Regions from separate parts of the Bacillus sp. BC08 genome, predicted to be linked through region 2. Evidence: a T-box and tRNA genes for the amino acid it is inferred to sense, from the RefSeq annotation. Region 2 holds a T-box; the other holds one or more tRNA genes.
What was found. The T-box of region 2 lies ahead of argS (arginine--tRNA ligase). A T-box ahead of a tRNA ligase gene usually reads a tRNA of that ligase, here a tRNA-Arg.
Positions count from the first base shown of each region.

Region 1: it encodes a tRNA-Arg, which carries the amino acid that the T-box ahead of argS (arginine--tRNA ligase) is inferred to sense. The anticodon was not compared.

Region 1 is NZ_JBTGPA010000018.1:50,453-53,875, reverse strand. Features, by position in the region: gene ACXVYO_RS02465 (glutaredoxin family protein) at 1-148, opposite strand, end outside; gene rpoN (RNA polymerase factor sigma-54) at 158-1,465, opposite strand; gene ACXVYO_RS02455 (hypothetical protein) at 1,780-2,034, opposite strand; tRNA gene ACXVYO_RS02450 (tRNA-Arg) at 2,206-2,281, opposite strand; gene ACXVYO_RS02445 (DUF1657 domain-containing protein) at 2,487-2,693, shown strand; gene ACXVYO_RS02440 (YhcN/YlaJ family sporulation lipoprotein) at 2,787-3,272, shown strand; gene spoVAC (stage V sporulation protein AC) at 3,302-3,423, shown strand, end outside.
Region 2 is NZ_JBTGPA010000031.1:956,915-960,337, reverse strand. Features, by position in the region: gene ACXVYO_RS15430 (BrxA/BrxB family bacilliredoxin) at 1-123, shown strand, start outside; gene ACXVYO_RS15425 (class I SAM-dependent methyltransferase) at 173-949, shown strand; T-box leader at 990-1,204, shown strand; gene argS (arginine--tRNA ligase) at 1,250-2,938, shown strand; gene ACXVYO_RS15415 (class I SAM-dependent methyltransferase) at 3,085-3,423, shown strand, end outside.

The sequences.
Region 1 (3,423 bases), on a different contig from region 2:
TTAGGTGATATCTTTCTAAAAGGTCATTATCTTCATATATATCTATTTCCTCAATTTGAAAAGAATATTCACATTGTACTTCCTGTAAAACTTGTTTCGCCTGCACGCACAGGCCACAATCTTTTTTTGTATACAGTACAACTTCCATCTTCTTCACCTATCCGATCGTTTTTCGTAATGACGACGCTGGAATGTGCATTTGTTCTCTATACTTCGCCACTGTTCTTCGAGAAATAACGATTTCATGCTCTTCTTCTAATAATTTTGAAATCTTTTGATCTGAAAGTGGCTTTTTCTTATTCTCCGCTTCAACAAGCGTTTGAATAAATCGTTTCACACGCTTTGTAGAAACAGCTTCATCTTCAGTAGTCGAAACAGCATTACTAAAGAACGATTTCATCTCAAATAAACCGTGTGGTGTTTGCACATATTTATTTCGCGTTGCACGACTAATTGTAGATTCATGCACACCTAACTCTTCCGCTACCTCTTTTAAAGCAAGTGGCTTTAAATGTTCTGGACCTTCCCAGAAGAAATCATGTTGTTTTTCCATAATAATGGTCATCACTTGCAGAAGCGTTTGTTTTCTCTGTTTTAAACTGCGCATAATCCACTGCACATGCTGATACTTTTCTGATACGTAAGATGCTACTTCACTTTCACTATCATTCAGAAGCGCGCTATACTCAGAATGGATTTCAATTCTCGGCATATTTCTCTCATTCATTTGTAAAACGAGACGATCGCCATCTTTTTTCACCGCCATATCAGGCACAATATAAAGTGGTTTATCAGAAGAAAATGCAAGGCCTGGTTTCGGCTGTAATGACGTAATACAGTTCACCGCCGATTGCAATTCCTCATTACTACACTTCAACACTTGAACGAGCTTTCGCCAATCTTTCTTCACGAAATACGCGAAGTGATCTTCTATAACCTCTTCTGCTAATCCGTTCCGTCTTTGTAAGCGCTTCAATTGTAAGGTTAGACATTCCTGAATATTACGTGCTCCTACCCCTGCTGGCTCGAGTGATTGGACAAGCTCTACAGAGCGGTCGACTACATGAAGCGGTGCGGAAAGGAGATCAGCTAACTCTTCGTTCGTTTCTTGTAAATATCCATTTCCATCCATGTTCATAATAATGAAAGAAGCTACCTTTCGCTCTTCTTCATCTATTTTATAATACTGTATTTGATTTAATAAATGTTGCTGAATCGTTGTAGAATCCACACTGTAGATTTCCATCTGATTCTCGACTTGTTTACTGGTACTTTTACTTGCGTTAGAGCTCTTTTTCTTCTCCCTCTCAAAACCACCTAACTCAATAAGGGGATTCTCTAACGATTGCTCATACAAAAACTCCGATAATTCTTGTACATTATACTGGAGCATTGTAATCGCTTGCCTTAACTCTTGTGTCATTGCCAAACGTAAGCTTTGTTCTTGTAAAAGACTTGCCTTCAAACTAATCTCCCCCTTGTTTCTATTGTACAATAAGTTTGGTAAAAGGAGAATCCTATCACAGACACCCATTCCAAAATATTATTAATTTATATGTATTAATGAGATTTACAACTTACAACCGAAATTTGAATAATATTGAAAGAAAATAATAGCGAGCTAAAATTATTACCACATACTAATAGTAAATCTTATCACTAGATATAACAAGTAGTAATAAAAAAAGGTCTGAACTTACAAATGTAAGTTCAGACCTTTTTACGCAGATAGATTCATTATGCTTCGTTAAATATAACACCTCCCTCTTCAGCAGGCCATTACCCTTCTAATTCCATGTCGTCTAACATCATTTCAGCCGTAAAGACAATCGCTATTAAATCCTTATGGTAGTCTCCACTAGGTAAATAGTGACTAGGTCCAAAACATTCCCTATCCATCTCTTTATAGTGTAATTCCATATTTAACATGAACTTCAACATTTCATCACCTGTAATTTCACCAGAATCAGATACAGCGACGGTTCTACGTTCGTTATCCCCTAAAATACTTAAATATCCACTAATTGTACGCACCATCAATCCCCTCATACTATAAGTTTTAGATAATTTTAGTATAAACTCGTTATAGCATTAACAGAAATATCTTATAAGCCCATAACAAAAATCCCCTGTACGCGATTCACATACAAGGGGATTCCTTAGATTTACTATTCATTTTCAACACGTAACACCAACAATACATAACGCGCCCAGAGGGATTCGAACCCCCGGCAGACGTGGTACCGGAAACCACCGCTCTATCCGACTGAGCTATGGGCGCATGATTATAGAAAACACTTCATTTTCTTTTCATAATAATAGCAATAAAATCCATCTAAATCAATAAAAATATCCCCGTAATCCTTTATGCACCTTGGCTATGAGTATATTAACAAAGCACTTCCCCCTAAATTTTCCAATCATAAATTCACCCCAACTCACAAATTATAACCTTTGAATTGATATTCCAAAGGGGGCTTCATTCAATGACTGTAATTACGAAACTAAAGCAAACTGTTTCTGGATTAAAAAGTGCACAAGCTAGCTTAGAGGGATTCGCTCTTGATACGGATAACCAACAAGCAAAGCAACTTTTCCAAACAGCTGCAGAGCAAACGCAAACGATTATCGATTCTTTAAATCCACGCGTTGAAGAAGTCCAACAAGAAGAACCACAATACTCACAGCAATAACGTATTCGTCATGCTGTGAAATAGAAAAAGGATGATATGCAGTCATCCTTTTTCTATCACATTACATATTGCAATAGAAATGGAATGATACTCATGCGAAAACTCGGCCTCATAACCGCATTATTTGCCCTTCTATTTAGCTCTTTTACCGGATGTGATAATAGTCCCTTAGATAAAAAAGTGAAAGAAGAAGCAAAACGAACAGAGAAAGAGAAAGGTCCCAAATTAACAAAGACGAGTACGGAATCATTTAATCAATCTATATCACAAGGAGCCAAGAAAAGGGCTCTCGCTATGGATGAAATTATAAAAAGCACAGCAGTGAATTCAAATTTAGATCTCTACATAGCAGTTACACCGGAGCACCACGAAAGGTTTGGATTAAAACCTTTACGTAAGAAGCTTCAAAAGCAGCTAAGTGATGAACATCCTACTTTCGATGTTCGTGTAAGTACAGATAAAAAAATCTTTATGTTACTCGAAAAGCTTGAAAGAAAGATTAAGGAAAAAAAAGTATCTAAAGATGAAATTAATGAGCAATTAAAACTCATCGGAAAAAAAATGGAGTCTAACACTTAACGCTTTTTAAAAGAAAAGGAAGGATCGCAATGTCTAGTAAAGATAAGAACTTAACCCCTGTACAACAGGAGTATAAAAAATTCGAGCAAGAGCGAGAACCGAAGCGCCCCGTCTTGAAAAATTGTATAAAAGCCTTTTTCGTCGGTGGTTT
Region 2 (3,423 bases):
CCATCTATGGCATTATTAAAAGGAAAAGAAGTTGTTCACTTCATTCACCGTCATGAAATTGAAGGTGCAACTATGGACGAAATTATTACGAACTTAGAACAAGCTTTCGAAAAGAATTGCTAAAGAAGGGGGAGAGTAAATCTCCCTCTTTTCTTTATATAGAGGTGAAAAAATGATCGTAACAACAGCAGGAAGAACGAACAAAGAAATGACAGATTATGCAAGCAAGGTAGCAGCAGAATTAAATCGTTCTTTCGTTAAACGTAATGACATACCAGTACATAAACTGCATGAGCAGTATAAACAAGATGTACTTGTTGTAGGGAAAAACCGATTAGCTATTTATCCGAGAGGAACGGAAGAGTCGTTTTTCTTTCATCCAAACTCAGCGATGTTTCGTGTGAAAAGGTTAATGCGCGGAGAACAGGATCCGTTTGTACAAGCCACGCAATTAGAGAGCGGAATGACAGTGTTAGATTGTACGCTTGGCATGGCATCAGATAGTATTGTAGCTAGTTATATTGTTGGTGAAAGCGGAAAAGTAACGGGAATTGAAGGCAATGAGTATATGGCTTATATTATGAAAAATGGTTTGAAAACATGGTCTTCATCTGTTTCTGAAATTGATGAGGCAATGCAACGAATCAATGTGAAGCAAACGGAGCATTACGCATTTTTAAAACAATGTGAAGATAGTAGTTATGATGTCGTTTACCTTGATCCAATGTTCGAAGAAACTGTTATAGAATCAGATGGAATAAAAGGATTAAAACACTTCGCTTTGTATCATGATATTACTGACGAAACAATTGCAGAAGCGAAGCGTGTAGCGAGAAAACGTGTCGTTCTGAAAGATCATTTCCGTAGTTCTAGATTTGAAAAACATAATTTTCACGTATACAAAAGAAAAAGTGCTAAGTTTCACTTTGGTGTAATTGACCCTTGCTAATTGTTTGAAAAGATGTATAATAAGCAATAATTAATTAAATATACTGTCGGTGATGAAGAGAGTAGTCTTTTTTAGAAGGAAAGCGAGCTAGGGATGGTGTGAGCCTAGTGCGGAAGAAAAAGACGAAGCGCACTTCGGAGATGCTTCTTGAACGAATAGTAGAGTAAGCCGAGGCCCCCTGTCCTCGTTATAAACGGGAAAGTGGTTCGTAATGAACAACAAGGGTGGTACCACGGGTTTAAACTCGTCTCTTTTTTAGAGACGAGTTTTTTGTGTTTTAAAAAATAAGGAGGTTGTAGTATGGATTATAAAGCGCAGTTTGCGGAAAGTTTATCTAATATTTTCACGAATGAATTAACGCAAAAAAAAATTTTAGATTTAATTGAAACGCCGAAACAAGATGAATTCGGAGATGCGGCATTTCCATGTTTTTCACTTGCGAAGCAATATAAAAAATCACCAGCTATTATCGCAAAGGAAGTTGCGGAGAAATTAAGTGATCCATTTTTTACGAAAATAGAGGCTGTTGGCTCTTATGTAAATGTCTTTTTTAATCGTGAAACTGTAAGTGATGATGTATTAAAAACGGTTTTAGCAGAGAAAGAAGAGTACGGTCAAAATCACTTTGGTTGTGAAAAAACGGTAGTTATCGATTATTCCTCTCCTAATATCGCGAAACCTTTTTCGATGGGGCATTTACGTTCTACAATGATTGGAAATTCTCTGAAACATATCGCTGAAAAATGCGGCTATGAAGTTGTAGGAATTAATTATATTGGAGACTGGGGCACACAGTTTGGAAAGTTAATTACTGCTTATAAAAAATGGGGAAACGAAGCAGTAGTTAAAGAGGATCCAATACGTGAACTATTTAAGTTATACGTTCAATTCCATGAAGAGGTAAAAGACGACGAAGAACTAGAAGAAGATGGACGCGCTTGGTTTAAGAAATTAGAAGAAGGTGATGAAGAAGCTGTTGAGCTTTGGAATTGGTTCCGTCATGAATCATTAAAAGAATTTTCTCGTATTTATGAACTTCTCGGTGTTGAATTTACTAATTTTCAAGGAGAAGCTTTTTATAATAACTTAATGGAAGATTTTATTGGTATTTTAGAGGAGCATGATTTGCTTGAAGAGTCAGAAGGCGCGTTAGTCGTTAATTTAGAAGAAGAGGGAATGCCGCCTTGCTTAATAAGAAAATCAGATGGTGCGACGATTTACGCAACACGTGACTTAACGGCAGCGTTATATCGTCAAAACACATATGCATTTGATAAGGCATTATATGTAGTTGGCCCAGAACAAAGTTTACACTTCAATCAATTTTTCACTGTATTAAAAAAGCTTGGTTACAATTGGGTTGAGGGCATGGAACATGTACCGTTTGGGTTCATTTTAAAAGACGGTAAGAAAATGTCGACACGTAAAGGAAGAGTTATTTTACTTGAAGAAGTACTTGAGGAAGCAATAGCTCTTGCAAAACAAAATATTAAAGAGAAAAATCCAAACTTAAAACAAAAAGAAGAAGTAGCAAAGCAAGTCGGCGTTGGTGCAGTTATCTTCCACGATTTAAAAAACGAGCGTATGCATAATATTGAATTCTCATTAGAAAATATGCTGAAATTTGAAGGTGAAACAGGGCCGTACGTACAATACACACATGCACGTGCTTGCTCTATTTTAAGAAAAGAAAGTGTAGAATTTGAAACGTGTACGTTTGCATTAAAAGATGATCATAGCTGGAGCGTTGTAAAATTACTGAATAAGTTCCCACAAGTAATTGAGGCAGCCTTCAACAAAAATGAGCCATCAATCATTTCAAAATACGTATTAGATGTAGCACAATCGTTTAATAAATACTACGGTAATGTTCGTATATTAGAAGAGAGCGAAGAGAAAGACAGCAGACTTGCATTAGTGTATGCTGTGACAGTTGTATTAAAAGAGGGATTACGTTTACTTGGGGTGGATGCTCCTGAGGAGATGTAAAACAAATAGGTATACGTATCATAGTAGATATGTATGCCTATTTATTTTTATAGAAAATGTGAAAGCAGAAGTTTAATTTTATTAAATTTAAACTTTTCTAGAATTGTTTCAAGTGTAGGAATGTCCGTATTAAATGGAGAATTGTAATGTCATATATAAAGGAGGCGTTAAACTTGGAAACATACGATTGGAACAGTAAACTAACATATTTAAAAAATACGAGAGGTTTATATTACAATGACGATTATGTAAGATTTTTAGTAAATACAGTTTGGAAGATTTCTAAGCCAGTACATATCGTTGATTATGGTTGTGGATATGGTTATTTAGGATTAGTATTAATGCCATTACTTCCAGAAGGATCAAAGTATACTGGCATTGATAGTGGAGAAACATTACTAGCTGAAGCGAGAGAGTTGTTTCGTTTACTTCCATATGAGTCAGAATTTCTTGAGGGAGATGTCACAGAAGTTGAATTGAACGAT